Regions from separate parts of the Streptomyces sp. NBC_00012 genome, predicted to be linked through region 2. Evidence: riboswitches for the same ligand, from Rfam matches in the RefSeq annotation. Region 2 holds a riboswitch; the other holds the start of a gene.
What was found. Region 2 has a riboswitch for glycine ahead of gcvT (glycine cleavage system aminomethyltransferase GcvT). Riboswitches for the same ligand answer to the same signal wherever they lie in the genome.
Positions count from the first base shown of each region.

Region 1: another riboswitch for glycine. It lies ahead of gcvP (aminomethyl-transferring glycine dehydrogenase); the one in region 2 lies ahead of gcvT (glycine cleavage system aminomethyltransferase GcvT).

Region 1 covers NZ_CP108309.1:7,375,509-7,390,214, forward strand. Annotated here, with positions in the region: gene OHA19_RS33590 (MerR family transcriptional regulator) at 1-386, shown strand, start outside; gene OHA19_RS33595 (bifunctional nuclease family protein) at 440-913, shown strand; gene OHA19_RS33600 (MerR family transcriptional regulator) at 1,082-1,699, shown strand; gene OHA19_RS33605 (DNA polymerase IV) at 1,757-3,241, shown strand; gene OHA19_RS33610 (PRC-barrel domain-containing protein) at 3,166-3,534, opposite strand; glycine riboswitch at 3,648-3,744, shown strand; gene gcvP (aminomethyl-transferring glycine dehydrogenase) at 3,939-6,824, shown strand; gene OHA19_RS33620 (DUF5999 family protein) at 6,912-7,118, opposite strand; gene OHA19_RS33625 (hypothetical protein) at 7,439-8,032, opposite strand; gene OHA19_RS33630 (glutamate-cysteine ligase family protein) at 8,515-10,020, shown strand; gene OHA19_RS33635 (substrate-binding and VWA domain-containing protein) at 10,093-11,883, opposite strand; gene OHA19_RS33640 (CPBP family intramembrane glutamic endopeptidase) at 12,068-12,847, shown strand; gene OHA19_RS33645 (PhzF family phenazine biosynthesis protein) at 12,934-13,755, opposite strand; gene OHA19_RS33650 (maleylpyruvate isomerase N-terminal domain-containing protein) at 13,936-14,592, shown strand.
Region 2 covers NZ_CP108309.1:2,736,114-2,750,819, reverse strand. Annotated here, with positions in the region: gene OHA19_RS12555 (cytochrome P450) at 93-1,388, shown strand; gene OHA19_RS12550 (hypothetical protein) at 1,703-2,578, shown strand; gene OHA19_RS12545 (SulP family inorganic anion transporter) at 2,591-4,093, opposite strand; gene OHA19_RS12540 (L-serine ammonia-lyase) at 4,253-5,635, opposite strand; gene glyA (serine hydroxymethyltransferase) at 5,790-7,049, opposite strand; gene gcvH (glycine cleavage system protein GcvH) at 7,070-7,447, opposite strand; gene gcvT (glycine cleavage system aminomethyltransferase GcvT) at 7,540-8,655, opposite strand; glycine riboswitch at 8,797-8,894, opposite strand; gene OHA19_RS12520 (AAA family ATPase) at 9,053-9,745, shown strand; gene OHA19_RS12515 (enhanced serine sensitivity protein SseB) at 9,863-10,633, shown strand; gene OHA19_RS12510 (enhanced serine sensitivity protein SseB C-terminal domain-containing protein) at 10,794-11,573, shown strand; gene OHA19_RS12505 (ABC transporter permease) at 12,014-13,018, shown strand; gene OHA19_RS12500 (ABC transporter substrate-binding protein) at 13,114-14,706, shown strand, end outside.

The DNA.
Region 1 (14,706 bases), 4.6 Mb from region 2:
AGGCGGGACGGGCCACCGCGGCCCGGATCGGCCGTGCGGAGCTGCTGGCGGCCGCCGAGGCCACCGAGAGCGACCTCGACGAGTGGGAGTCGTACGGCCTGGTGGTTCCGACCGCCGAGGGCGGTTACGACGCCGAGATGGTCACCGTGGCCAAGCTTGTGGCGGATCTGGGCAGGTTCGGCCTGGAGCCGCGTCACCTGCGTGCCATGCGAGCTGCTGCGGATCGCGAGGTCGGGCTCATCGAGCAGGTGGTCGCACCCTTGCGGCTGCACCGGAATCCGCAGACCAGAGCCCATGCGGAGGCCACCGCGAAAGAACTTGCGGAGCTGTCCGTGAGGCTTCATTCGGCCCTTGTGCAGAGCGCCCTGCACATCCGGCTCCACTGATCGAGCGGGTGCCCGACTACCCAAACCTGCCGGGCACGTCCTAGGGTTGCTGTGTGAACGAGCTCGACGTTGTGGGTGTCCGGGTGGAAATGCCCTCCAACCAACCGATCGTGCTCCTGCGTGAAGTGGGAGGCGACCGGTACCTCCCCATTTGGATCGGTCCTGGTGAGGCGACCGCGATCGCCTTCGCCCAGCAGGGCATGGCTCCGGCCAGGCCGCTGACCCATGATCTCTTCAAGGACGTGCTCGAGGCCGTCGGCCAGGAGCTCACCGAGGTCCGCATCACGGACCTTCGGGAAGGGGTCTTCTACGCGGAGCTGGTCTTCGCCAGCGGGGTCGAGGTGAGCGCCCGGCCGTCCGACGCCATAGCGCTCGCATTGCGCACCGGAACGCCGATCTACGGCAGTGACGGAGTGCTGGACGACGCCGGCATCGCCATCCCGGACGAGCAGGAGGATGAGGTGGAGAAGTTCCGCGAGTTCCTCGATCAGATCTCCCCGGAGGATTTCGGCACCAACAGTCAGTGACCGTTCTTCGGGGTCACCGTCAGCGCATCCGGCAAGCCTTTCCCGCTCGAGAGACACGGGAAACCACCCTCAGGGTGATTATCACTCGGCGTGCCGAGTGTGGCGATCGTTGACGCACCCCGAGTGACTGCCTACCTTCGAGATGGCAGGTCAAGGACGGAGGTCGGCGTGAGAAGCAGCGGCGACGGTACGGCAGCGGGTGGGCCGTATCCGCAGCAGGGGAGTACAGCCGACCACACCATCGTGCAACCGGTTCAACCGGCGGCGGTGGCGGGGGAAGGAGCGGCTTCGGCCAACGACATCGGCTACCGCGGGCCGACCGCCTGCGCGGCAGCCGGGATCACCTACCGGCAGCTCGACTACTGGGCGCGCACGGGGCTGGTGGAGCCGAGCGTGCGTCCGGCGTACGGCTCCGGCACGCAGCGGCTCTACAGCTTCCGGGACGTCGTCCTGTTGAAGATCGTGAAGCGTTTCCTGGACACCGGCGTGGCACTCCAGAACATCCGCACCACGGTTCAGCATCTACGGGCCCGCGGATTCCAGGATCTCGAGCGGATGACGCTGATGAGTGACGGGGCGACGGTCTACGAGTGCTCCTCGCCCGACGAGGTCGTCAGCCTGCTCCAGGGCGGGCAGGGGGTCTTCGGCATCGCGGTGGGTGTGGTGTGGCAGGACGTCGACGCCGCCCTCTCGCAGCTGCACGGGGAGCGGGTGGACACCGGTGAGACCCTCATCGGGAACAACCCCACCGATGAGCTCGCGCGGCGGCGCAACCGCGCCGGCTGACGCGGCACCTGGTTCGGGCGAGGCGATTGTCAGTGCCGTAGGGCAGCATCGATTGATGTGAGAGCCGCGCCCACCATCCTGCATCTGGACATGGATGCCTTCTACGCCTCTGCCGAGCAGGCGGCGAAGCCCAGCCTGCTCGGAAAGCCGGTCGTGGTGGGCGGGCTCGGGCCGCGCGGAGTCGTCGCCACCGCGTCGTACGAGGCTCGTCGCTTCGGGGTGCACTCGGCGATGCCCACGGCGCAGGCGCGGCGGCTGGCGCCCAACGCGGCCTATCTGGTGCCGCGCTTCCAGCTGTACCGGACTGTGAGCGACCAGGTGATGGAGCTGCTCGCCCGGCTCTCACCGCTGGTGGAGCCCCTCAGCCTCGACGAGGCCTTCGTGGACCTGGAGGCCGGGGGGACGGCCGATGACGCGGCTTCGGCGCTGGAGATCGGCGAGCAGCTGCGTACGGCCATCAAGGCGGTCACCGGGCTCACCGGCTCGGTCGGGCTCGCCGGCTCCAAGATGCTGGCCAAGATCGCTTCGGAGGAGGCGAAGCCGGACGGCCTGCTGCTCATAGAGCCGGGCACGGAGCGGGAGCTGCTCGCGCCCATGTCGGTGCGGACCCTTCCCGGTGTCGGGCCGGCGACGGCGGATCATCTGCGCCGTGCGGGGATGACGACGGTCGACGATCTGGTAGAGGCGGGCGAGGACGAACTCGTACGCCTGCTGGGTAAGGCGCACGGCGGCTCGCTGCACCGCATGGCGTTCGGGTACGACGACCGGCCGGTGGTCGCTGAGCGGGACGCGAAATCGGTATCCGTCGAGGACACCTTCGACGCCGACCTGCACGACCGGGTGCGGATCAGGACGGAGGTCGAGCGGCTGGCCGACCGGTGCGTCGAGCGGCTGCGGGGCGCGGGGAGGTCCGGGCGCACCGTGGTGCTGAAGGTGCGCCGGTACGACTTCTCCACCCTCACGAGGTCCGAGACCCTCCGTGGGCCCACGGACGACCCCACAGTGGTCCGTGAGGCCGCCGCACGGCTCCTGGAGGCCGTTGACACCACCGGGGGAGTCCGGCTCCTGGGAGTGGGCGTGACGGGGCTTGCCGACTACACCCAGGAGGATCTCTTCGCCCAGGCCGCCGGTGAGCGGACCGCGGCAGAGGAGGCCGCCAGGCAATCGGCCGAGGAATCGGCGGAGGGGGCGGCACCGGCGGGGGACGACGGGGGCGAGCCGCCGGGCGACCCCGGGGCGGATGCCCCGGAGACCGCCGAGCAGCGCGCCGCACGGCGCTGGCCCGCCGGCCACGACGTACACCATGAGGCGTACGGCCATGGCTGGGTGCAGGGCAGTGGTGTCGGCCGGGTGACGGTGCGGTTCGAGGAGCCCGGATCGGAGCCCGGCCGGGTGCGAACGTTCCGGATCGACGACCCGGAACTGCGGCCCGCCGACCCGCTGCCTCTGGTGCGGGACCCGGTGGACTACTCGTCCTGGCCTGCCAGCCTGCCGAAGTCCCTGTCCGGGCCGATCTCCTCGGGCGGGGAGTCCAGACCGTAGTGCCGGTAGAGCTGTAGCTCCTGTTCCGGCGAGAGATGGCGGCCGACACCGAAGTCCGGTGCGTCTTTGATCAGTGCACGGTCGAAGGGGATGCGGAGCGTGTCCTCCACGAATTCGCTGGGTTCCAGCGGGACGAACGCGTCCCGGCTGAAGAGTCCGGTACGTACGGCTGCCCACTCGGGCACACCGGTCGCGTCGTCGAGGTACACCTCGTCCACGGTCCCGATCTTGGTGCCCTTGCGGTCGAACGCCTTGCGGCCGATCAGGCGGCGCGGATCGATGTCGGTCTGCACGGTCCCTCCCACTGGTCGCGGCTACTCCACAAGCACTACAAAAAGGCAGATCCGGGTGGTTGGCCACTCGAGAAATCAGCCACGAACCCCGCTGGTAGGCTGGTCATGGCTGCTGACCCCGTGCGGGAGAGTCCTCCGGAGCTGATCCGAAGGCGCCGAAGGAGCAAATCCTCCCCGGAATCTCTCAGGCCCCCGTACCGCACGGACGAGGTCACTCTGGAAAGCAGGGCGGGTTTCGTGCGGCCGAGTGCCGGTGCGAGTCCCTTCCTCACCGACGGTGAAAGCCGGTACGCCGCAGCGCGCGCCGGTGAAGCTCTCAGGTTGAGATGACAGAGGGGGAGGCCGTTCGGGCACCCACGCCGTGGTGCCCCTCGCAGGTCGTGACAGACCAGGAGGCCTCCACCATGACCCCCCGTCGCACTCCGCTCTCCCAGCTGGAGCAGGGCATTCCGTTCGAGCAGCGCCACATCGGACCCGATGCCGAGGCGCAGTCGAAGATGCTCGCCCAGGTCGGTTACGGCTCGCTGGACGAACTCACCGCTGCAGCGGTGCCCGACGTCATCAAGAGCGCCGAGGCGCTCGGATTGCCGGCCGCGCGCACCGAGGCCGAGGTCCTCGCCGAGCTCCGCGAGCTCGCGGACCGCAACCAGGTGCTGGCCCCGATGATCGGGCTCGGCTACTACGGCACCTTCACCCCGCCGGTGATCCTGCGCAACGTCATGGAGAACCCCGCCTGGTACACGGCCTACACGCCGTACCAGCCGGAGATCTCGCAGGGCCGGCTGGAGGCGCTGCTCAACTTCCAGACGATGGTCGCCGAGCTGACCGGGCTGCCGACCTCCGGCGCCTCGCTGCTCGACGAGGGCACCGCGGCCGCCGAGGCCATGGCTCTCTCCAGGCGTGTCGGCAAGGTGAAGAACGGTGTCTTCCTGGTCGACGCCGACGCCCTGCCGCAGACGATCGCGGTCATCGAGACCCGCGCCGAGCCGACCGGTGTCGAGGTCGTCGTCGCCGACCTGTCCGAGGGCATCCCGGTGGAGATCGCCGAGCGCGGTGTCTTCGGCGTGCTGGTGCAGTACCCGGGTGCCTCCGGAGCCGTCCGGGACATCAAGCCCGTCATGGACCAGGCCCACGAGCTGGGTGCGATCGTCACGGTCGCCGCCGATCTGCTCGCCCTGACCCTGCTCACCTCGCCCGGTGACCTGGGCGCGGACATCGCGGTCGGCACCACGCAGCGCTTCGGTGTGCCGATGGGCTTCGGCGGACCGCACGCCGGATTCATGGCCGTGCGTGAGAAGTTCGCCCGCAGCCTTCCAGGCCGCCTCGTCGGTGTCTCCGTCGACGCGGACGGCAACAAGGCCTACCGGCTGGCCCTGCAGACCCGCGAGCAGCACATCCGCCGCGAGAAGGCCACCAGCAACATCTGTACCGCCCAGGTGCTGCTCGCCGTCATGGCCGGAATGTACGCGGTGTACCACGGCCCGGACGGGCTGCGGACGATCGCGGGGCGCACCCACCGCTACGCGACGATCCTGGCCGAGGGCCTGCGCGCCGCCGGGGTCGACGTCGTGACCGGCGCCTTCTTCGACACCCTCACCGTGCGCGTCCCGGGCCGGGCTGCCGAGACCGTCGTCGCCGCCCGCGAGCGCGGGGTCAACCTGCGGTTCGTCGACGCCGACCTGGTCTCCCTCGCCTGCGACGAGACCACGACCCGTACGCAGATCGCCGCCGTCTGGGCCGCCTTCGGCGCCGACGGGGACATAGAGGCGCTGGACGCCACCACCGCCGACACGCTGCCCGAGGCGCTGCTGCGCACCGACGAGATCCTCACCCACCCGGTCTTCCACCAGCACCGCTCCGAGACCGCGATGCTGCGCTACCTGCGCAAGCTCGCCGACCGGGACTACGCGCTGGACCGCGGCATGATCCCGCTCGGCTCCTGCACCATGAAGCTGAACGCGACCACCGAGATGGAGTCGATCACCTGGCCCGAGTTCGGCGCGCTGCACCCCTTCGCGCCGGCCGAGCAGGCGCAGGGCTTCCTCACCCTCATCCGCGAGCTGGAGGAGCGCCTCGCCGAGGTCACCGGCTACGACGCGGTCTCCATCCAGCCGAACGCGGGGTCGCAGGGCGAGTTCGCGGGCCTGCTGGCCGTGCGGGCGTACCACCGGGCCAACGGTGACGACCAGCGCATCGTCTGCCTCATCCCGTCCTCCGCGCACGGCACCAACGCGGCCAGCGCCGTCATGGCCGGCATGAAGGTCGTCGTGGTGAAGACCGCCGACGACGGTGAGGTGGACATCGAGGACCTCCGCGCCAAGATCGAGAAGCACCGCGACGAGCTCGCCGTACTCATGATCACGTACCCGTCGACGCACGGCGTGTTCGAGGAGCACGTCGCCGACATCTGCGCCGAGGTGCACGACGCCGGCGGCCAGGTGTACGTCGACGGCGCCAACCTCAACGCGCTGGTGGGCCTCGCCAAGCCGGGCCGGTTCGGCGGCGACGTCTCGCACCTGAACCTGCACAAGACCTTCTGCATCCCGCACGGCGGTGGCGGCCCCGGCGTCGGCCCGGTCGGGGTGCGCGCGCACCTCGCCCCGTACCTGCCGAACCACCCGCTGCAGCCTGCCGCCGGCCCCGAGACCGGTGTCGGACCGATCTCGGCCGCCCCGTGGGGCTCGGCCGGCATCCTCCCCATCTCCTGGGCGTACGTACGCCTGATGGGCGGGGAGGGCCTGAAGCGCGCGACGCAGGTCGCCGTGCTCGCGGCCAACTACATCGCCAAGCGTCTGGAGCCGCACTACCCGATCCTGTACAACGGCCCGGCCGGTCTGGTCGCGCACGAGTGCATCGTGGACCTGCGGCCGATCTCCAAGTCCACCGGCGTCAGCGTTGACGACATCGCCAAGCGTCTGATCGACTACGGCTTCCACTCGCCGACCATGTCGTTCCCGGTTGCCGGGACGCTGATGATCGAGCCGACCGAGAGCGAGAACCTCGCGGAGCTCGACCGGTTCTGCGACACGATGATCGCCATTCGTGGCGAGGTCGAGAAGGTGGCCTCCGGCGAGTGGAGCGCGGAGGACAACCCGCTGCACAACGCTCCGCACACCGCGGCGATGCTGGGCGGGGAGTGGAAGCACGGGTACAGCCGTGAGGTGGCGGTCTTCCCGGCCGGGGTCTCGGCCGCCGACAAGTACTGGCCGCCGGTGCGCCGGATCGACGGCGCCTTCGGTGACCGTAACCTCGTCTGCTCCTGCCCGCCGCTGGACGAGTACGACAACTGAGTCGTGAGCGCGGAGGAGTGACGCGGACATGCGTCGGGGCCGGTTCGGAGGATTCTCCGGGCCGGCCCCAGCTCTTACCGGCCGCGGTCAGGCGGCCCTCATCACCCGGTCGGTCCCCAGGGGCCGGTGCGGAGCGATGATCTGGCCGTCGGGGAGCAGCTCACCGGTGTCCTCGAAGAGCAGGACTCCGTTGCACAGCAGGCTCCAGCCCTGCTCCGGGTGGTGGGCCGTCAGACGGGCGGCTTCCCGGTCGGCTGAGTCGGCGGTCGGGCATGGTGGCTGGTGCTGGCACATGGCTGGGTTCTTTCGCTGCGTTGTAGTGAATGTCCTGCGGCTGGATGAGGTGTTCATAGCCGCCCCCCGTATCGATCGGTCCGGTCCCAGTGTTGCCCCACGGGCGTCATTCCGCAGGGATTTCGCAGCAGCACTTCTCCTTACTCGAAGGACGCGTCACCCGCACGGACGGTTCACCGCAACTGCACTGTCACTTCGGGTGGTTCGGGGTGACCGGACCGGGCTAGTCCGGACGGGCATCGAAGTGCGCCCCTTCAGCGCCGTGCCCCGCCACCAGGGACGGTGGCGGGGCACAGCGTTCTCGTACGGGGGTCCGGTTCTCAGGCAGGTGATCCGAGCAGGGGGCCGGGGCCGGGGGTGATGCGCAGGGTCATCACGCGGAGCAGATCGGCGACCCGGTGCGGGCGATGAGCCGCGATGCCCGGTGGGGCCGGAGCCAGCGGGACCAGGAGATCGGCGGGGGCGAGCGCCCCGCCGGCGGCGTCGGCCTCGGCGTCGCCGTGCAGCCACAGCGCGAGCATGTACAGCTCCGGGATGGACAGCAGCCGTGGCTGGTAGTGGCTGGTGACTGTCTCGGCCTGGCGCAGGGCGAGTTCGGTCGAGGCGATGTAGGGGCCCTCGAAGAAGTGCGAGAAGGTCCAGCCGTCCGGAGTGAGCATGGTGTCCGCGGCGGCGACGGGCTGCTCCGAGCTGCTGATCAGGAACCGCCATGCGGCGAGCCTGGTGGCGGGAGCGAGTCCGCCCGGCCCGATCCGGTCCAGTACATGGACGGGGAGCGGGAGTTCGGGGCTCAGCGGTCCCTCGGCGGATCGGAGGGCTGGAGTGCGGGCCTCGCGGACTGCGGTGGGTGAACCGAGTGCCGCGAGAACGCTGCGCAGAGCGGGCGCGGGAGCCGGGGGAACATGCAGCGGCATAGTGGGTCGCCTCTCACTTCGGAGACACGGTGGTGCGTGGGCGGGTGCAGACGGCGCTGTCGGCATGCGGGGCCAGAGGAGGCCGGTGACTGGGCCGGTGCGTCAACTCTCTGCCTCGTCCGCGGAGTTTATACGACACGTGTTCACGCGGTGATTCCACTAGCCGTCGCAGATATTGCCGACAAGTCGGTATCGGGACTTTATTATGCGGAGAATCTGCTGATTCCGCGTCAGCGGCGCAGCCGCCGTCTGGGGTTTTTCCCCCGGCGGGGACGGCTGAAACCTGACGGGGTATTCACCATGCGCCGGGCGGGGAAACCCGTGCTGCATCATGCCCATGGAATGTGCCTCGGGCGGGCGCACTCAGATTACTGGGTCTGCGGCGTTCGAGGGGGCGTTATGGATCACCCGGCCTGGGCATTATCGATCGTGACGCGAGCGGCCTGGGCCGCGGGCCGCCCACTTGAGGGAGGGACGCTCCGATGGGGGAGAAGGTCGTGGCCGGCGCCTATGACCTGTCCGATCGGCAGGGGTACCGGAGAAAGCTCCACCAGTGCTTGGAGGGACTGGAGCGGCTGCTGGCGGAGCGGAGGTTCGACCGGCCGCGCAACCTCATGGGCGTGGAGATCGAGCTGAATCTCGCGGGCGCCGACGGCATGCCGAAGATGACGAATGGGGAGGTCCTCCCGCGCATCGCGAGCCGAGATTTCCAGATGGAACTCGGGATGTTCAATTTGGAAGTGAACATAGTCCCGCACCGACTGGACGGGCGGGTTTTCGACCAGTTGGCCGAAGAGCTCAGGGCCGGGCTCGGATATGCCCACCGGAAGGCGGGCGAGGTCGATGCCGGGATCATGATGATCGGTATTCTGCCCACCCTGCGCCGTGAGGACCTCGTCGCGGCGAACCTCTCGGACGCGGACCGCTACACACTGCTCAACGATCAAATGGTGGCCGCCCGGGGCGAGGATTTCTCCCTCGATATCCAGGGCGTGGAGCGATTGGTGTCCACCTCCGCCTCGATCACACCGGAGGCCGCCTGCACCTCCGTCCAGCTCCATCTGCAGGTGACACCGGGGCGATTCGCAGCCGTGTGGAACGCCGCCCAGGCCGTTGCCGGGGTGCAGATCGCACTGGGCGCCAACTCGCCGTTCCTGTTCGGCAGGGAGCTGTGGCGGGAATCGCGGCCGCCGCTCTTCCAACAGGCCACCGACACCCGGCCGCCCGAACTCCAGAACCAGGGAGTGCGGCCCAGGACCTGGTTCGGCGAGCGGTGGATCGGCTCGGCGTACGAGCTCTTCGAGGAGAACCTGCGCTACTTCCCGCCGCTGCTCCCGATCTGCGACGAGGAGCAGCCGCTGCGGGTCCTGGACGAGGGCGGGGTGCCGCGGTTGCAGGAACTGGTGCTCCACAACGGCACGGTCTACCGCTGGAACCGGCCCGTGTACGGGCTGGCCGACGGCGTACCCCACCTGCGGGTGGAGAACAGGGTCCTGCCCGCCGGGCCCACGGTCACCGACCTGATCGCCAATGCGGCTCTGTACTACGGGCTCGTGCGGGCGCTCGCCGAGGAGTCCCGTCCGGTGTGGACGCGGTTGCCGTTCTCCGCCGCGGCGGAGAACTTCGACACCGCGTGCCGCCGGGGCATCGACGCGGAGCTGATCTGGCCGCGTCCCGGCCGTGCGGGCGGGCTCACCCGGGTGCCCGCCGTCAAGCTCGTACGGGACGAGCTGCTGCCGCTGGCCGCGGCGGGGCTCGATGCCTGGAACATCGAGCCCGCCGACCGTGACCGCTACCTCGGGGTCATCGAGGAGCGCTGCAAGCGACGGGTGAACGGAGCGTCCTGGCAGACGGACACCTACCACCGGGCACGGGAGGCCGGGCTCGACCGGCACGCGGCGCTGGCCGCGACGACCCGGCGGTACGCCGAGCTGATGCACAGCGGGGAGCCGGTGCACAGCTGGCCGACGGGTGTTCCCAGGCCATGACCCCGGGACCGCGGATGCCGTCGCCCGGCTTCCCGTGCGGTGGGGCCGGTCCCGGACCGGCCGTGCCCGGGGCTACTCCTGGACGGTGTGAGTGCTCTGGCCGGCCGTCATGATGGCCTGCAGGATCACCGTCTGGATCTCGGCCGGGTCGATGACCTGGTAGCCACCGCCGCCGGTCACCTTCGCTATCTCGTTGACCTCCTCGCGGTCGGCCTCGGGACCGACCGCGATGGCGAGCAGCGGCACCGGACGCTGCGGATCGGCGATCCGCTTCAGTTCCGCGATCAGGGCACTGCGGGAGATGGAGAGGCTGTCCTGGTTCGAGCCGTCGGTGAGGATCACGACCGCGTTGAACTTGCCCTTCACATAGGTCGCCTGGGCGTCCTTGTAGGCGGCCAGCATGGTGTCGTAGAGACCGGTCGCGCCGCCCGGTACGGGCTTCAGAGCCGCGAAGGCCGCGGAGAGCTTCTCGCGGTGGGTGCCGCCGCCCTTCGCGGGATCGCCCAGCCGGGTGGCCGGCACCAGTTTGCGGTAGTCCTTGTCGCCGTCGAGCGCGGTGGCGAACTCCCAGAGGCCGATCTCGTCGTTCGGGGTGAACTGGTTGAGGGCCTGGATCAGGGACGCCTTGGTGACGTCCATCCGGGACTGGTTGCGCCCCGGGACGATCGTGGCCATGGACCCGGATGCGTCGACGACCGTGGTCAGCCGGGCGCTCTGCACCGTGATCGTCCACATGCCGAGGGTCTGCTGGAGCTCCTCGGCGGTCGGCGCGGCGGCGGCCGCGGTGGCGTACGGCTGGGGCTTCCTGCCACCCGCCGGAGCGACCACCGCCTCGTCGGCCGTGCCGTCGACGTCCCTGAAACCGTGCTTCTCCAGCGTGGCCTGCGAGGCGGGTTCGTCCAGCAGCGTCCTGAACCGCAGCGCCGCCCGGCTCTCGGACGTGCTCATCCTGGTCTCGTTGACCAGTGTGTAGGGATAGTCGAGCAGCGGCGTGCCGTCCTCGGGGTAGAAGAGGTCGAGCTTTCCGCCGCCGGACGCCTCCGCGTTGTGGGCGAACGCGGCCTGCTCGGACAGGAGCACGGCCTGGTTGCGTTCCGGGTTGCCCTGTTCGGCGCCCGAATCGCTCTGTGCCAGTGTCTCCAGCACCTGGGTGTCACCGTCCGACATGCGCTGCGCGAGCAGCTTGGCGGTCGCCGCGACCCTGGTGTCGCTGTCTCCGCCCTGCTTCTCGGAGGACGCGCCGATGCCGGCGAGCGCCAGCAGAGCGGTGGCACTGCGTGCGGGGTCGGCCGAGCCGAGGCGCACCTTGTCCGAATCCATGGCCGCGGCCGTCAGCTCCGCCCAGGAGTACTTCTTCTTCGGCCAGCCGAGGCGCTTGGCCGCGGACGGGACCATGGCCAGGGCCACGGGGGAGGACGCGATGGAGTCGCCCGGTGTGATCGGAACGCCGTCGCCGGTGCCCTTGGCCCGGTCGAGCCAGAGGTCGGAGTCGGGCAGCCAGACCTGGAAGTCCGGGGTACGGGTGTCGCTGGTGAGGGCGTCGGCGACCTTGTAGGAGTCGCGGGCGACCACCGTCACGTACAGACAGCGGCCGTCGGAACGCACCTCGTCCTTGCGCGCCTTGTCGGCGATGGCGCGAACGGCGGGGGCGATGTCCGGGGAGGCCATCATGGACAGACGTACGGCGGAGTCCTCGCAGCTCTTCGAGAACGACAGAAGTCCGCCCTGCGCCGCTACCGCCGTTCCCGCAGCCACCGCGACGACGAGCATGGTGGCGATCGCGACGGTTCGCCGACGGCGCGGCGGTGATCCGTCCCCGCTTCCGTCTCCGGCGTAGTCGTCGGGCAAGCTGTGACGTCCCATGTCGGTGGTGCCCCTCCTTGAGGATGAACAAGGAAAAGGGGGACCACACCATCGGCAATGGTGGTTGTCCCCCGGCTTGTCGCGCATGATCTTCGTACCTGCATTCGAGACCCTAGCCGGAGGGGGAGCAGGATGAGGCATGAATGCACAACTCAAGGCAGGTGTACAGGTGGAGGCGGGGCTTATGGCTGATTCTTTCCCCAAGGAGGCTTTCTCGCGACGAATCCTGCGGTCCGAGACGGTTCTCGTGCTGGCTCTCTCGTTGGGTGCCAGCGGGGTGTCTGCCCTGATCAGTTTTGTCGGATCGCTGACGAAACCAGGGGGTTTGAAGGATCAGGCGGCAACGCTCAACAGCTCGTACGCTCCAGGGCGCCCATGGCTGGATCTCGCCTGGCAACTCTTCGGCATCACGACGGCGCTGGTGCCCGTCGCCCTGGTGGCGCATCTGCTGATCAGGGAAGGCGCCGGTCTGCGGGCCATCGGGTTCGACCGCACCAGGCCGTGGCCGGACCTGGGACGCGGCACGATGATCGCGGCGGGGATCGGAAGCGCCGGACTCGCCTTCTACCTGGTGGCCAGGGCCGCCGGATTCAACCTGACCGTGGTCCCGGAGTCACTGCCCGACGTGTGGTGGAAATTTCCGGTCCTGATCCTCTCCGCGATCCAGAACTCCGTCGTGGAGGAAGTGATCGTCGTCGGGTATCTGCTGCGCAGACTGGGGCAGTTGGGGTGGACGCCGGTGGCGGCCCTGGTCGCCAGTTCGGTGCTGCGCGGCTCGTACCACCTGTATCAGGGGATCGGCGGCTTCATCGGGAACATGGTGATGGGCGTCGTCTTCGTGCTGCTGTACCGGCGTTGGGGGCGGGTCGGGCCGCTGGTCGCGGCACATGCGCTGCTGGATATCGGGGCGTTCGTCGGATACGCGCTGCTGGCGGGCAAGGTGGGCTGGTTGCCCACGCCGTAAAGGCTGTGAGGTCACGGGACGGGTGCGGGCAGTGGAGTCGGGGGAGTGGCGGAGCGGTCCGCAGGGCCCCGCACCCTCGTCCGGGGTCAGAGTGATGTGAGCAGTTCGCCGTCGATGACCGTCACGGCATCGCCCGTAAGCAGCGTACGGTCGCCGCGCAATGTGGTCCGTACCAGGCCGGAACGGGCGGAGGCCTGCAGCCCGGTCAGTTCGTCCCGGCCGAGGCGGGCCGACCAGAAGGGTGCCAGCGCGGTGTGTGCGCTGCCGGTCACGGGGTCCTCGTCGATCCCGACGCGCGGGAAGAAGCCGCGCGAGACGAAGTCGTAGCCGCGGGCCGGGTCCTCCGCGGCGGCCGTGACGATGACGCCCCGCCGGGAGACATCGGCCAGCCTGGCGATATCGGGGGTCAGCCCTCGTACGGTCGCCTCGTCGAGCAGTTCGACGAGCAGGTCGCCGATGTGCGGGCCGGTGTCGTGCACGGACAGTGGTTCCGCGCCCAGGGCGGCGGCCAGCCCGGCTGGGGTGGCCTCGGGCGCCAACGGGGATGTGGGGAAGTCGAGGGTGATCGCGCCGTCCGGGCGGGCGGTCGCGGTGAGGATCCCGCACCGGGCCGCGAAGCGCACTGTGCCGCTCGCGGTCCCGGTGGTGTGCAGGACGTGTGCGGTGGCGAGGGTGGCGTGCCCGCACATGTCGACCTCCGTGGTCGGGGTGAACCAGCGAAGCGCCCAGTCGGCCTCGCCGCCCGGGGGCAGCGGATGGGCGAAGGCGGTCTCGGAGAGGTTCACTTCCATGGCGACCCGCAGGAGACGATCGTCGTCGGCGAAGTGGTCGGAATCCAGGACCAGGACTCCCGCCGGATTGCCAGTGAAGGGGCGGTCGGTGAACGTGTCGACGATTCGAATCCTCATGCCGTGACCATACGTACGGTGCGAAGCCGTGCGCCAAGTCCAATTGCGTGTCACTGGACCTCTGCGGGACCGGACCTGATTGCCGACAGCCCTCAAGTGGTGCCCGGTGCCGGAGCGTCGACGGTGGCGGCCGTTCCGATGTGCTTGTCCCCTCTCGCCGAACCGCACTACCTTGCCGATGTGGATCTCTTCTCACCCTCCTGGACGGCGTTGCGCACGGCGGTCGCCGAGCTTCCTGACGAGGACTTCGAGCGACCGTCAGGCTGTGCCGGCTGGCTCGTGAGGGACCTGGTGTGTCATCTGGTCATCGATGCCCAGGACGTCCTGATCACCCTTGTGACCCCAGCCGGAACGGAACCCACCCACGACGCGGTGACCTACTGGAACGTCTCAAAGACGCCGCCGACCGGAGACGACCCGCTGGATGCGCTGATCGTCCGGCTGGCCGCGGCGTACGAGGAGCCGCGCCTGCTCAGGTTCCACCTCGACGATGTCGGCTCCGCCGCAGGCCGCGCCGCCGTGCTCGCCGACCCGGACCTCCGGGTCGGCACCCGCGACGTGGTCCTCACCGCGGGCGACTACCTCCGCGCGTACGTCCTGGAGTGGACGCTGCACCACCTCGACCTCGTCGCGCATATTCCGGGCGCGGCCGAACCGCCTGCGGAGGGGCTCGCCCGGTCCCGCGAGATGCTGGAGAGCATGGCCGGGGTGGCGTTCCCCACGTCGTTCTCCGACAAGGACGCGCTGCTGGTCGGTACGGGGCGGCGTACCGCGACGGGCGCGGAGAAGGCGGCGCTGGGCGGGCAGGCCGCCCGGTTCCCGCTCTTTCTCGGATGACGTGCAGGCAGACCGAATCGCATCTCCCCGGCCTGGCCGAGGTTCTTCCGTGCCTTGAGGGCCCGGCCGTCGCAGCGCGGCAGTGACGGCACGGTGGCTCCGGGTTCGTGGGAG
Region 2 (14,706 bases):
CAAGCCGTGTCGCCGCCGGCCACGATCCACATCCGCGCCTGCTGCACAGCTGTTTCACGTCCGCACCGTGTGTGCGGACCGCGCGACGACTCATGGAGTGCAGATTGACTACGACGTTCCGCTCTCGTATCACCGCCCGGATCGGGCGCAGTTACCTGTCCAGGATCCAGAAGTACGGGATCGGGTCATCCACGGTCAGGCTGCTGCCCGACGACCTGCTGATGATGATGCGCAGGGACGGCCTCGACCCGGTGGACAAACTTGCCAGGACCCGGGCGAAGCGGCCGGTGCACAAGGTCTCGTTGCCATTCGGTATGGACGCCTGGGTGGTCAGCGGCTACGAGGAGTCGAAGGCCGTCCTCGGCTCGGCCGACGGATTCAGCACCGACTTCGCCCACCTCGCGACGAACGCCGGAGTGGCCGCCGAGCAGAGCCCCGGCGGGCTAGGGTTCAACGATCCGCCGGTGCACACACGACTGCGCCGCATCCTGACCCCGGAGTTCACGATGCGCCGGCTGCGGCGGCTGGGGCCCAGGATCGACGCCATCGTCGAGGAGCGCCTCGACGCGATGGAGGCCGCCGGGGGACCGGTCGACCTGGTGAAGGAGTTCGCGCTGCCGATCCCCTCCCTCACGATCTGCGAACTGCTCGGCGTGCCGTACGAGGACCGCGACGACTTCCAGCAGCTCGCCATGGACCGCTTCGACCTCTTCGCCGGAACGACCGCGCCCTTTGGCGCGATGTCCGAGTCGCTGGCGTACTTCAGGGACGTCGTCAGGGCACAGCGCGAGAATCCGGGCGACGGCCTGCTCGGCATGATCGTGCGGGAGCACGGCGACAACGTCGACGACGAGGAACTCGCGGGCCTGGCCGACGGTGTGCTCACCGGCGGGTTCGAGACGACCGCCAGCACCATCGCCCTGGGCACCCTGGTGCTGCTGCAGAACCCGGACGTCCGCGAACGAATACGTCACGACGACGCCATGACCGCTCCCTTCGTCGAGGAGGTGCTGCGTTACCTCTCGGCGGTGCAGATCGCCTTCCCCCGGTTCGCCCGACGGGACATAGAGATAGGCGGGGTGGTCATCCCGCAGGGCGACATGGTGCTCTGCTCGCTCAGCGCCGCCAACCGCGATGCCGGGTACGTCGACGACGACGGGCGCTTCGACCCGCACCGCACTCCCGCGGCCGGCGGTCACCTCGCCTTCGGCCACGGCATCCACCGCTGCATAGGCGCTGAACTGGCCCGCATGGAACTGCGCACGGCCTACCCGGCCCTGGCCCGGCGGTTTCCCCGGATGCGGCTCGCCGTCCCGCCCCAGGACCTGGCCTTCCGCAAGCTGTCCATCGTGTACGGCATCGAATCGCTGCCGGTGCACCTGCGCTGAGGCGGACTGCTGCGCGTACCGCGTGATCGTTCCGCAACTCACCCGCCCCGTCTCTCGAGGCAGCACACTCGCCCTGCTTCCGCAGCGCACCCGCCCCGCTTCTCAGGAAGGAAATCTGCGTGTCTTTCGGGGGACAGAACCCGTACGGCCCGGCATGGCCCCCGAACGGGGGTCAGCCGCCGCCACCGGGCGTGCCACCGCAGCCCGGCCCCCACCCGTACCCGGGGCCGTACCCGCATCCCTACCCGGGGCCGTACCCGGGGCCCTACCCGGGGCCGTACCCGGGTCCGGGGTACCCGCCCCATCTCCCGTACGTGCCGCCCCGTTCGCTGTGGCAGCAGTTCCGCGAGGGCGACTGGCCCCCGCTGATGGAACTGCTGCGGCGGCTGCCCGTCCACGGCTGCGTGTGGGCCGCGCTCCTGTTCTGCTTCTGGCCCCTGCTGCTGCCGGTCCTGGCCTATCCGCTGGCCCGGTCGGCCCGCGGACAGGCGCACCTGAGATTCCCTCCGCACACCCACCGCCGCATCCTGGATCCGCAGGTGGCGCGCGTGCAGAAGGCCAGGGCGTGGACCGCGCTGGTCACGTCAGGCCTGATCCTGGTCGTCTACGGCACCGCGTCGGACTTCGAGGAGATCCAGGAGCAGTACACGATCCGGCTCGCCCTCACGCCGTGGCTGCTGCTTCTCACCGCGCCCCTGGTGATCGTGGCCCTGTTCCGGCTCGCACCGCCGGCCGAGCGGCCGGGGATGCGGGCCAGGCTGCGCCCCGCCGTGCGCTCGGCCCTGTGGTACTTCGCCGCGTTCACGGCGGTGCCGCTGCTCTTCGTGGGGCAGGTGTTCCTCGGCCGGAACTTCCAGCAGTACCTGATCGGTCCGCTCGTCACGCTCGCCCTGCTCACCCCGGCGGTGTGGATGCTCTTCTTCGTCTGCTTCGCCTCCGCGACCGTGGTGCGCACCGTGTTCGGCACCTCCGAGGTGCACGCCGCCCTCCCCGCCCTGCTGACCGGTGTGCTGGTGTGGGAGCTGGCGGCCATCAACCTGGTCATGGCCGGGATGCCGCCGGGCCCGCCGCTCGTCCGGATCTGCGCCCTGATCGGCGGCCCGGCGTCGGTGTCCGCGGTGGCGTGGTGGGAGATCGCCCGCCTGCGCACGAGGTACGGGGTGACGCTGCGGGGCCGGCCGGCGCCGTGACGGGGCGACCGCTCAGTGGCTGCCGGTGAGTTCGCCGCTGAGGGTCTTGTGTATCTCGGCACTCGGCTCGTTCAGGCCGATGATCTCGACGGTCTTGCCGCGCTGTTCGTACTTGGTGGTGATGGCGTCCAGCGCGGCGACGGAGGAGGCGTCCCAGATGTGGGCGGCGGACAGGTCGATGACGACCAGGCCGGGGTCGGTGGCGTAGTCGAACCGGGTGACCAGGTCGTTGGCGGAGGCGAAGAAGAGTTCGCCGGTCACGGAGTAGACGATCCGGTCGCCCCCGGGGTCGGTGACCGTCGTGACGTCGGCCAGGCGGGCGACCCGCCTGGCGAAGACGACCATGGCGACGAGCGTGCCGACCACGACGCCGATGGCCAGGTTGTGGGTGCCGACCACGCAGGCCACGGTCACGACCATGACGAGGGTCTCCCCGGCCGGCAGCCGCCCGAGGGTCTTCGGCGCGACGGAGTGCCAGTCGAAGGCCGCGACGGACACCATCACCATGACGGCGACGAGCGCGGCCATGGGAATGCGGGAGACAACGGGTCCGAAGGCGATGCACAGGACCATCAGGAAGGTGCCCGCGAGGAAGGTCGACAGCCGGGTGCGGGCGCCGGACACCTTCACGTTGATCATGGTCTGGCCGATCACGGCGCAACCGCCCATGCCGCCGAAGAAGCCGGTGACGATGTTGGCGATGCCCTGGCCGATGGACTCGCGGGTCTTGCTGGAGCGGGTGTCGGTGATGTCGTCGACCAGCTTGGCCGTCATCAGCGACTCCATCAGCCCCACCAGCGCCATGGCGAGCGCGTAGGGGGCCACAGTCGTCAGCGTGCCCACCGTGAACGGCACGTCGGGCAGGCCGGGAACCGGCAGCGCGGAGGGCAGCTCGCCCCTGTCGCCCACGGTCGGGACGGCGATCTGGGCGGCGACGGTGATGACCGTGAGGACGACGACGGAGACCAGCGGTGCCGGGACCGCCCTGGTGACCCTGGGGAAGAACACCAGCAGCAGGATCCCGCCGACGACCAGCGGGTAGACCGCCCAGGGCACGTCGTGCAGCTCGGGGATCTGGGCCATGAAGACCAGGATGGCGAGGGAGTTGACGAAGCCGACCATCACACTGCGCGGCACGAACCGCAGCAGCTTCGCGACACCCAGCGCGCCCAGGGCCATCTGGAGGACACCGCCCAGCATGACCGCGGCGACCAGGTAACCGAACCCGTGCTGACGGTTGAGGGGCGCGAGGACCAGGGCGACCGCGCCGGTGGCGGCGGAGATCATCGCGGGGCGTCCGCCGACGACGGAGATGACCACCGCCATGGTGAACGAGGTGAACAGTCCGATCGCCGGATCCACCCCGACGATCACCGAGAAGGAGATCGCCTCGGGGATCAGCGCCAGTCCGACCACGAGGCCGGCCAGCAGCTCGGTGCGGAACACCTTCGGGGACAGCCAGGAGGGGCGGAATCCGCGCAGCCTCGCGGCCGGGGACAGTACGGAGGAGGACAAGAGCGGGAAACCTGTCGTGCAGGGGGTGTGCGGCCAGGCACAGGAGGCCGGGGCGGCATCCGCGACGCCCACGGGCAACGGACCACTCTACCCGCACGCCCGGCGGCCGTCCGGGGTGAAGCCGCTCGGCTCCCGCCCCGGACGGTCAGGGGTGTTCGCTCAGCACTCGATGATGTTCACCGCGAGGCCGCCCCGCGCGGTCTCCTTGTACTTCACGCTCATGTCCGCGCCCGTCTCCTTCATGGTCTTGATGACCTTGTCGAGGGAGACCTTGTGACTTCCGTCGCCGCGCAGCGCCATCTTCGCCGCGGTGACCGCCTTGACCGCGGCCATGCCGTTGCGCTCGATGCACGGGATCTGGACGAGACCGCCGACCGGGTCGCAGGTCAGGCCCAGGTTGTGCTCCATGCCGATCTCGGCGGCGTTCTCGACCTGCTCGGGGGTGCCGCCGAGGACCTCGGCGAGGGCGCCCGCGGCCATGGAGCAGGCGGAGCCGACCTCGCCCTGGCAGCCGACCTCGGCGCCGGAGATGGAGGCGTTCTCCTTGAAGAGCATGCCGATGGCCCCGGCGGCGAGGAGGAAGCGGACGACGCCGTCCTCCTTCTCCGCTTCGGTGGCGCCGCCGGCCGCGAAGTTCATGTAGTAGTGCAGGACGGCCGGGATGATGCCCGCGGCGCCGTTGGTGGGCGCGGTGACGACCCGGCCGCCCGCCGCGTTCTCCTCGTTGACCGCCATCGCGTAGAGGGTGATCCACTCCATCGCGTGGGTCTGCGGGTCGCCCTCGGCCCGCAGCTGGCGGGCGGTGTTCGCGGCGCGGCGGCGGACCTTGAGGCCGCCGGGCAGGATGCCCTCGCGGGACATGCCGCGCGAGACACAGGCCTGCATGACGCGCCAGATGTCCAGCAGACCCGAGCGGATCTCGTCCTCGGTGCGCCAGGCCCGCTCGTTCTCCAGCATCAGCGAGGAGATGGACAGCCCGGTGTCATGGGCGAGGCGCAGCAGCTCGTCACCGGTGCGGAAGGGGTGCTTGAGCACGGTGTCGTCGAGCACGATCCGGTCCTCGCCCACCGCGTCCTCGTCCACGACGAAGCCGCCGCCGACCGAGTAGTACGTCTTCTCCAGGAGCAGGTCGCCCTCGCGGTCGAAGGCGAAGATCGTCATGCCGTTCGCGTGGTACGGGAGGGCCTTGCGGCGGTGCAGGATCAGCTGCTCGTCGGCGTCGAAGTCGATCTCGTGCATGCCGAGGAGGTTGATCCGGCCGGTGGTGCGGATCTGCTCGACCCGGTCGTCGGCGGACTCCACGTCCACGGTGCGCGGCGACTCGCCCTCCAGGCCGAGCAGGACGGCCTTGGGGGTGCCGTGGCCGTGACCCGTCGCACCGAGCGAGCCGTACAGCTCGGCGCGTATCGAGGCGGTGTGGGCGATCAGGCCCTCGTTCTTCAGCCGGCGAGCGAACATACGGGCGGCGCGCATCGGGCCGACCGTATGGGAGCTGGACGGGCCGATGCCGATCGAGAACAGGTCGAAGACCGAGATGGCCACGGGTGACTCCTCAGGGGTTGGTAGACGCCGTCGTCTGCCGGGTGGTGCGGTACGGGCCGGACGGCCCGGAGGGCGGGGCATGGGACGGGGCACCGCGCTCACAGTTCAGTGTGCGCGGTGCCCCGCCCCAACGTGTAACGAGAACTTGTCCGGACTACTTCAGGCCGGGGTACAGCGGGAACTTCTCGGCCAGCGCGACGACGCGGGCCTTCAGGGCGTCCGCGTCGTAGGACGGCTTGAGGGCGGCGGCGATGATCTCCGCGACCTCGGTGAAGTCCTCGGTCTGGAAACCGCGGGTCGCCAGGGCCGGCGTACCGATCCGCAGACCCGAGGTGACCATCGGCGGCCGCGGGTCGTTCGGGATGGCGTTCCGGTTGACCGTGATGCCCAGCTCGTGCAGCCGGTCCTCGGCCTGCTGGCCGTCCAGCTCGGAGTTGCGCAGGTCGACCAGGACCAGGTGGACGTCCGTACCGCCGGACAGCACGGAGACACCGACCTCGGTGACGTCCGGCTGGACCAGGCGCTCGGCGAGGATGCGGGCGCCGTCCAGGGTGCGCTGCTGGCGCTCCTTGAACTCATCGGTCGCAGCGACCTTGAACGAGACCGCCTTGGCCGCGATCACGTGCTCCAGCGGGCCGCCCTGCTGGCCCGGGAAGACCGCGGAGTTGATCTTCTTGGCGAGCTCCTGCGTCGACAGGATGACGCCACCGCGCGGACCGCCGAGGGTCTTGTGCGTGGTGGTCGTGACGACGTGGGCGTGCGGCACCGGGTTGGGGTGCAGCCCCGCGGCCACCAGGCCGGCGAAGTGCGCCATGTCGACCATCAGGTACGCGCCGACCTCGTCCGCGATGCGGCGGAAGGCGGCGAAGTCCAGCTGACGCGGGTACGCGGACCAGCCGGCGACGATCAGCTTCGGCTTGGACTCCTTGGCCAGACGCTCGACCTCGGCCATGTCCACGACGCCGGTCTCGTCGACGTGGTACGGGACCACGTTGTAGAGCTTGCCGGAGAAGTTGATCTTCATGCCGTGGGTCAGGTGACCGCCGTGGGCCAGGCTCAGGCCCATGATCGTGTCGCCCGGCTTGAGCAGCGCGAACATCGCGGCGGCGTTGGCCTGCGCACCGGAGTGCGGCTGGACGTTCGCGGCCTCGGCGCCGAACAGCGCCTTGATGCGGTCGATGGCGATCTGCTCGACGACGTCTACGTGCTCGCAGCCACCGTAGTAGCGGCGGCCCGGGTAGCCCTCGGCGTACTTGTTGGTGAGGACGGAGCCCTGGGCCTCCATGACCGCGACCGGAGCGAAGTTCTCCGAGGCGATCATCTCGAGGGTGGACTGCTGACGGTGGAGCTCGGCGTCGACAGCGGCGGCGACGTCCGGGTCCAGCTCGTGGAGGGAGGAGTTGAGAAGCGACATCAGGTGGTCCCTTTGGGTCTTTAGTTGCCGGAGAACTCGGTGTACTCGTCGGCGGAGAGCAGGTCGTCCGGCACCTCCGCGACGCGTACCTTGAACAGCCAGCCGCCCTCGAAGGGAGCGGAGTTCACCAGCGACGGGTCTTCCACGACGTCCTGGTTCGCCTCGGTGACCTCGCCGGTCACCGGGGAGTACAGGTCGCTGACCGACTTGGTCGACTCCAGCTCACCGCAGGTCTCGCCCGCGGTCACCGGGTCACCGACCTCGGGAAGCTGGACGAAGACGACATCGCCGAGCGCGTTGGCCGCGTGCTCGGTGATACCGATCGTGGCCACACCGTCCTCGACGGCCGACAGCCACTCGTGCTCCTTGCTGTAACGCAGCTGCTGGGGGTTGCTCATGACCTGAATTCTCCTGTACGCGGGGGAGTGCTGATGAACGGTGGTCTTACGGTGTGAGACGCGACTGCGTCACTTCTCGATGAGCGCCGACGTCACTTCTGGCGCTTGTAGAACGGCAGCGCCACGACCTCGTACGGCTCGTGGGTGCCCCGGATGTCCACTGCGACGCCCTCGGTGCCGGGCGTGGCGTGCGCGGCGTCGACGTAGGCCATGGCGATCGGCTTGCCCAGGGTCGGGGACGGGGCGCCCGAGGTGACCTCGCCGACGACCTCACCGGCGGCGACCACCGAGAAGCCGGCGCGCGGCACCCGGCGGCCCTCGGCGACGAGCCCGACCAGCTTGCGCGGCGGGGCGGTCTCGGCGCGCTCGGCGGCGGCTTCGAGGGCCTTGCGGCCGACGAAGTCGCCCTCCTTCTCGAACTTCACGACCCGGCCGAGACCGGCGTCGAACGGGGTGAGCCCCGTGGTCAGCTCGTGCCCGTACAGCGGCATGCCCGCCTCCAGGCGCAGCGTGTCGCGGCAGGAGAGCCCGCACGGGATCAGGCCACGGGAGGCGCCCGCCTCGGTCAGCGCCTTCCACAGCTGCTCGGCGTGGACGGGGGCGACGAACAGCTCGAAGCCGTCCTCGCCGGTGTAGCCGGTCCGGGCGATCAGCGCGGGGACACCGGCGACCGTGCCGGGCAGGCCGGCGTAGTACTTCAGACCGTCCAGGTCGGCGTCGGTGACGGAGGCCAGGATGGCCGGGGACTCCGGGCCCTGGACGGCGAGCAGCGCGTACGCGTCGCGGTCGTCGCGCACCTCGGCGTCGAAGCCCTCGGCGCGTGCCGTCAGCGCGTCCAGCACGATCTGGGCGTTACCGGCGTTGGCGACGACCATGTATTCGGTGTCACCCAGGCGGTAGACGATCAGGTCGTCCAGGATGCCGCCGTCCTCGGCGCAGATCATCGTGTAGCGGGCCCGGCCCACGGCGACGGTGCCGATGTTGCCGACCAGCGCGAAGTTCAGGAAGGCCGCGGCCGCGGGGCCGGTGACGGTGATCTCTCCCATGTGCGACAGGTCGAAGAGGCCGGCCCTCGTGCGCACCGCGTTGTGCTCGTCGCGCTCGCTGGCGTACCGCAGGGGCATGTCCCAGCCCGCGAAGTCGGTCATGGTCGCGCCCAGCGAACGGTGCAGGGCATCGAGGGCGGTGAGGCGGGGGGCGGTGCTCATGGATATGGCTCCCAGGGCATGACGACGAGGACGATCCCTCCCCATCTGTCATCGGAACCTGAGAGGTTCGCCGAGAGCCCCTGGAGGGCTTCGGCTTGCACCTTGGGTGGAGCCGCGAAGCGGCCCGCTTTTCAGATCTGCCTCATCCACGCGGTACGGGGCCTGAGAGATTCAAGGGAGGAACTTGCTCCTTCGGCGCCCGGCACAGAAAGTGACCGGAACTCTCCCGCGCGGATTCAAGCGGCCTTTATGCAGTTGGCCGGGTCATCATCGCACGCATCGGGCCGGAGTGGGGCCCCGGTCCCCCGTGGGAAATCAGCGGCGTGGGCGGTTGTGTCGCATTACCTTTTCTTTACACTTCAGGGGCATGCGTGGGGTGAGCCGACAGGGGAGGGCGATGACGTTGCAGCGGTACGCGACGACCGCGGGGGTCGCGCACGGCGCGATGCCCGCACAGGCGGGTGCCCCGGCGAGGGCGGCGTCGGGCGCGCACGCGCCCGTGGTGCGGGATCTGCGGCAGCGGTCCGGGCGCAGCCCGCGCGGCCTGCACTTCGCGGCGGGCGATGTGGTGGTGGTCTCCGGGCTGCCCGGCAGCGGCAAGTCGACGCTCATCCGGCGGGCGGTGACCACGGCGCACGCCATCGACTCCCAGGACACCCGGGACCGCTGGGCGCGGGTCGTGCCCCGCTTACTCCCGTACGCCCTCTACCGCCCGCTCGTCCGCGTCGCCCACTACTGGGGGCTGTGGCGGGTGCTGCGTTCCGGGGAGTCCGCCGTCGTCCACGACTGCGGAACCCAGGCGTGGGTGCGCGGCTGGCTGGCCCGTGATGCCCGCCGCCGGGGCCGGGGCCTGCACCTGGTCCTGCTCGACGTCACGCCGCAGACCGCCAGGGAGGGCCAGCGCGAGCGCGGACGCGGCGTATCGGGATACGCCTTCGCCCGGCACCGCAGGGCGGTGGGCAGGCTGCTGCGGGCGACCGAGGCAGGCGTGCTGCCGCCCGGGTGCGCCTCGGCGGTGCTGCTGGACCGGGAGGCGGCAGGAAGGCTCGGCCGGATCGCGTTCGCGGACGGGCGGCCCGGGGACCGATAAGGCTGTTCCGTGATCCCTGGCGGGCGGGACGGCCCTCAGCCGGGGCCGCGGGGCCGGGGCGGCGGCGGAGCCGGGCGTTAATCTTCTGCCGGAAAGCTTGGGCGAGAAGGGGAAGCAGTGGACGTTCCGGCGCAGGTCCGGTCCCATCCGCAGGGCGGATGGCCGGCCAATGAGCTCGAAGAAGTGCTGATGGCCTCGGTGGGCAGCCCGGAGGCGGGCGGACGGCTCGTCGAGGTGCTCGGCCGCAGTCAGGTCTGGGTGCCGCTGCCCAACGGCGGGGGGCCCGACTCGGCGGCCCTGGATCTGCCGACGGTGGAGATCGAGGGCGCGGCGTACGTCCCCGTCTTCAGCTCCGAACAGCAGTTCCTCGCCTGTGTCGGTACCCATATGTCCTTCACCGTCGCGCCCGCCCGCGACTTCGCCCGCGGACTGCCCCCGCAGCTCGGCATCGCGGTGAACCCGGGCGGCGCGGTCGGGATGCCGCTGCCGCCGCCCGCCGTGGCCGAACTCTGCCGGGCCGGGCGCACCCCGCTGGACGGGCCGGCCAGCGGCGGCAGGGTCCGGCTGTACGAGCCGGACTGGAAGGAGGAGCCGGTCGACTTCCTCGCCGCGGCGGCCGGTGAGTTCGAGGAGAGCGGCGTCGTGCTCTCCGCCCGCCGGGCGCTGGCCAGCATCGAGGGCGGTGACCCCGTGCTCTTCATCGGCGTCGAGTTCTCCACCTGGGAGGGCGCCGGCCGCAATGCCCCGATGGACGCCCTCGGCCGCGCTCTTGGCCGGGTCGAGGTGCCCTGGCAGGTCAATCTCGTTCTGCTCGATGTGGCACAGGACCCGGTCGGCGACTGGATGCGGGAGCGGATCCGGCCGTTCTACCAGCGAGCGGGCATATAAGACCGGCCTGTCCGTGGAACACCGCTTCGACCCATGGCGTCAAGTCGGTGTCAGGACCGGCGCATAAGCTGGTTTCATGGCTGGTGCCTCGGCATCACGCCGCACCCGTGTGCCCGGGGCGGCGGGGCCGACACAGTGGATCGAAGAGGGGCGGGACCAGGTGAGTGCGTCAGGCACCGCGGCGGCCGGACAGGTCGAGCACATGCTGCGCCAAGTGACGCCCGGGCGCTACGACGCGTACGAGGCGCTGCTGCAGGCCCTCGCGAACGGCCGGATCTGGATGCTCCTCTGGCAGGGCCAGGCGGGCTCACCCGACGCCCAGTACGGAAACATGGAGATCGACGGCCTCGGCTACGCCCCCTGCGTGACCTCCGCCCAGGAGCTCTCGGCCAGCGGCTGGAACCGCGCCCACGAGCTGGTCGGCGGCCGGGACATCGCCCGCACCCTCTTCCCCGACCGCTGGGGCATCTGGCTCAACCCGCACGCCCCGGGCGGCGGAGTGGGCATCCCCTGGCTGGATCTGCGCCGGGTCGCCACCGGCCTCGACCGGATGCCCGCGGGCCCGCTCCGGCTCACCGAGCCGGCCATCGAGATCCCGCAGTTCTACGCCCTGCTCACGCAGAACGCCCACCACACCCCGGCGATCCGCTCGCTGCGCCGCGCCTGGGTGCAGCCCGCGCTCGGGGTCCCGTACCTCACCGTCGGCCTCGACCTCTACGACACGAGCCCGCCCTCGGTGGACGCGGCGCGCGCGATGATGCAGCAGTCGATCTCCGCCGTCCCGGAGGGGCTGCCCGTCTCCACCGTCGCGATGTCCGACGAGTACGACCCGGTCGCGATGTGGCTGCGCGCCAACGCCCGCCCGTTCTACGACCGCGAGGCGCATGCCCCGGCGGCCCCCGTCGCGGGGTACGGCTACCCGCCGCAGGGCGCGTACTGACCCGTGCGGGACCGTTCCGTCCCCGTGGTCCGGAATGCGCGTGTACGCGCCGGATTTTCCGTAACGCGGCCGTAAGGCGCCAACTCCCCGAATGTGTCCGCACGTTCACCGGCCCGATGACCCCGTCCGGTCGTCCATGTCCGAGATTTCCGTGCTCGGCATGTCTGGTGATGAAAGCGACGCGTATCCGATCGCGTGCCCCCTTCCGTATCAACTGACCTGTGTTCGGCGGGCGTTCACATCCGTCCGGATAACGGAACACCCCAGGGCGCATCACGGTTAGGCATCCATTCGCCTGTCGGTATGGCTACCAGTCGTAACGGCAATGAAGACTCCCGCAGCAAGGGCGTCTTGCCGCCTCTGCGTACGACTGACTGATCGCGCCGCCACAGCGGCCAGTTCGGCCCGGCCACCGCCGGTTGAGAGGGGTCCTTGCCACGATGACGGCACCACTGCACGAGCCGACCAAGGAAGCGGATCCGGTCGCAGCCGGCGGTCCCGCCGTCGACTCCGGGGTGAAGAAGGTCGAGGGACGGTCTCTCAAGCAGATCGCCTGGAACCGCCTGAAGCAGGACAAGGTTGCTCTGACGGGTGGCATCGTTGTCCTCGTCCTGATCGTGGTGGCCGTCTTCGCGCCGCTGATCGTGAGCCTGTTCGGGCACCCGCCGAACGAGTTCCACCAGGACATGCTCGACCCGCTGACCAATCTCCCCACGGGCAGCCTCGGCGGCGTGAGCGGCGACTACCTGTTCGGCGTCGAGCCGAACAAGGGCCGCGACGTCTTCAGCCGGATCGTCTACGGCGCCCGGATCTCGCTGCTCGTGGCCTTCCTGGCGGCCCTGGTCGCCGTCGCCCTCGGCACCCTCTTCGGGATCATCGCCGGATACTTCGGCGGCTGGGTGGACGCGGTGATCAGCCGGGTCATGGACGTGCTGCTCTCCTTCCCGCAGCTCCTCTTCATCATCTCCCTGGTCTCGGTCCTCCCCGACGATCTGCTCGGCCTCACCGGCAGCGGCGTACGCATCGCCGTGCTGGTCGCCGTCATCGGCTTCTTCGGGTGGCCGTACGTCGGACGCATCGTCCGCGGGCAGACGCTCTCGCTGCGCGAGCGCGAGTACGTGGAGGCGGCGCGCAGCCTCGGCGGCGGGCGCACGCACATCCTCTTCCGCGAGCTGCTGCCCAACCTGGTGGCGCCGATCACCGTCTACGCGACGCTGATGATCCCCACCAACATCCTCACCGAGGCGGCCCTCAGCTTCCTCGGCGCCGGTGTCCGGCCGCCGACGGCCTCCTGGGGCGGAATGCTGCGGGACGCCCTGGAGACCTACGAGCACGACCCGATGTTCATGGTCTTCCCCGGCGTGACGATCTTCATCACCGTGCTGGCCTTCAACCTCTTCGGGGACGGGCTGCGCGACGCCCTGGACCCCAAGGGAACCCGATAGCCCACGACTTGCCCCTGCCGCATCGTCAGGTGGCTCTTCCCATGGTTCTCCGGCAAGCAACGGCCAGGGACCGCGATCTCGGAGGTTACGAGAAAATGTCCACAGTTACCTCGAAACGACGGCTCACCGCTGGTGCGGCCCTCGTGGTCGCGGCGCTGATGACCACCACGGCGTGCGGCGGCGGCGACGGCGACAACGAAGGCGGCGGCAGCTCGAAGGGCGCCGGCTTCAACGCGGCGTTCAACAAGGTCGCCAACCCGTCCACCAAAAAGGGTGGAACGCTGAAGATGGTCGGCAAGCAGGACCTCGACTCCGCCGACCCCCAGCGTGCCTACTACGGCATGGCCTGGGACTTCATGCGCTTCTACACCCGCCAGCTGGTCTCGTACGACACCAAGCCGGGTGCGGCCTCCACCAAGCTGGTCGGCGACCTGGCCACCGGCCCCGGTGAGATCACGGACGGCGGCAAGACCTACACGTACAAGCTGCGTGACGGTCTGACCTGGGAGGACGGCTCCAAGCTGACCTCCAAGGACGTCAAGTACGGCATCGAGCGCATCTGGGCGACGGACACCATCACCGGTGGCCCGCAGTACCTGATGCAGACGCTGGACCCCAAGGGCGAGTACAAGGGCCCCTACAAGGACAAGTCCGCGGACAAGCTCGGCCTCAAGTCGATCGAGACGCCCGACGACAACACCATCGTCTTCAAGCTGCCCAAGCCCAACGGTGACTTCGAGCAGTTCCTCGCCATGCCGTCCGGCTCGCCCGTGAAGGCGGACAAGGACACCGGCGCGAAGTACACCCAGCGCCCGTTCTCCTCCGGCCCGTACAAGTTCCAGGAGTACAAGCCGGGCAAGAGCATCGTGCTCGTCCGCAACGACAAGTGGCAGAAGGCGTCCGACCCGCTGCGCGCAGCGCTCCCGGACAAGGTCACCGTGACGATCTCCGCCAACCTGGAGGAGAACGACAAGAAGCTGATGGAGGGCGACTACGACGTCGACCTCAACGGCACCGGCATGACCCAGTCCGGCCGCGTCACCGCCGTCCAGGAGCACAAGGACAGCGTCGACAACATGCAGACGTCCTTCGTCCGCTACGTCGCGCTCGTCCACACCGCGAAGCCGCTGGACGACGTCCACTGCCGCAAGGCCGTCTTCTACGCCACCGACTTCGCCGGTCTCCAGCAGACCCGCGGTGGCGAGATCGCCGGTGGTGCGATCGCCAACAGCACCCTGCCGGTCTCCATCAAGGGCCACAGCGACTACGACCCGTACGGCGTCCTCGCCCGCAAGGGCAAGCCGGACGTCGCCAAGGCCAAGGACGAGCTGAAGCAGTGCGGTCACCCGACCGGCTTCTCCACCAAGCTCACCGCCCGTACCAACAACCCGGGCGAGGTCGACACCGCCGAGGCGCTCCAGGAGCAGCTCGGCAAGGTCGGCATCAAGATCGAGGTCGACCCGATCGACGGCGCCGAGGCGTCCAGCATCACCGGCTCGCCGTCCGTCGTGAAGAAGCGCGGCTACGGCATGACGATGAGCGGCTGGGGCCCGGACTTCCCGTCCGGCCAGGGCTTCGGCCAGCCGCTGTGGGACAGCCGGTTCCTCGCGGACACCGGTAACTACAACGAGTCGCAGCTGAACGACCCGCAGATCGACAAGATCTTCGACCGGGCGATCGCGGAGACC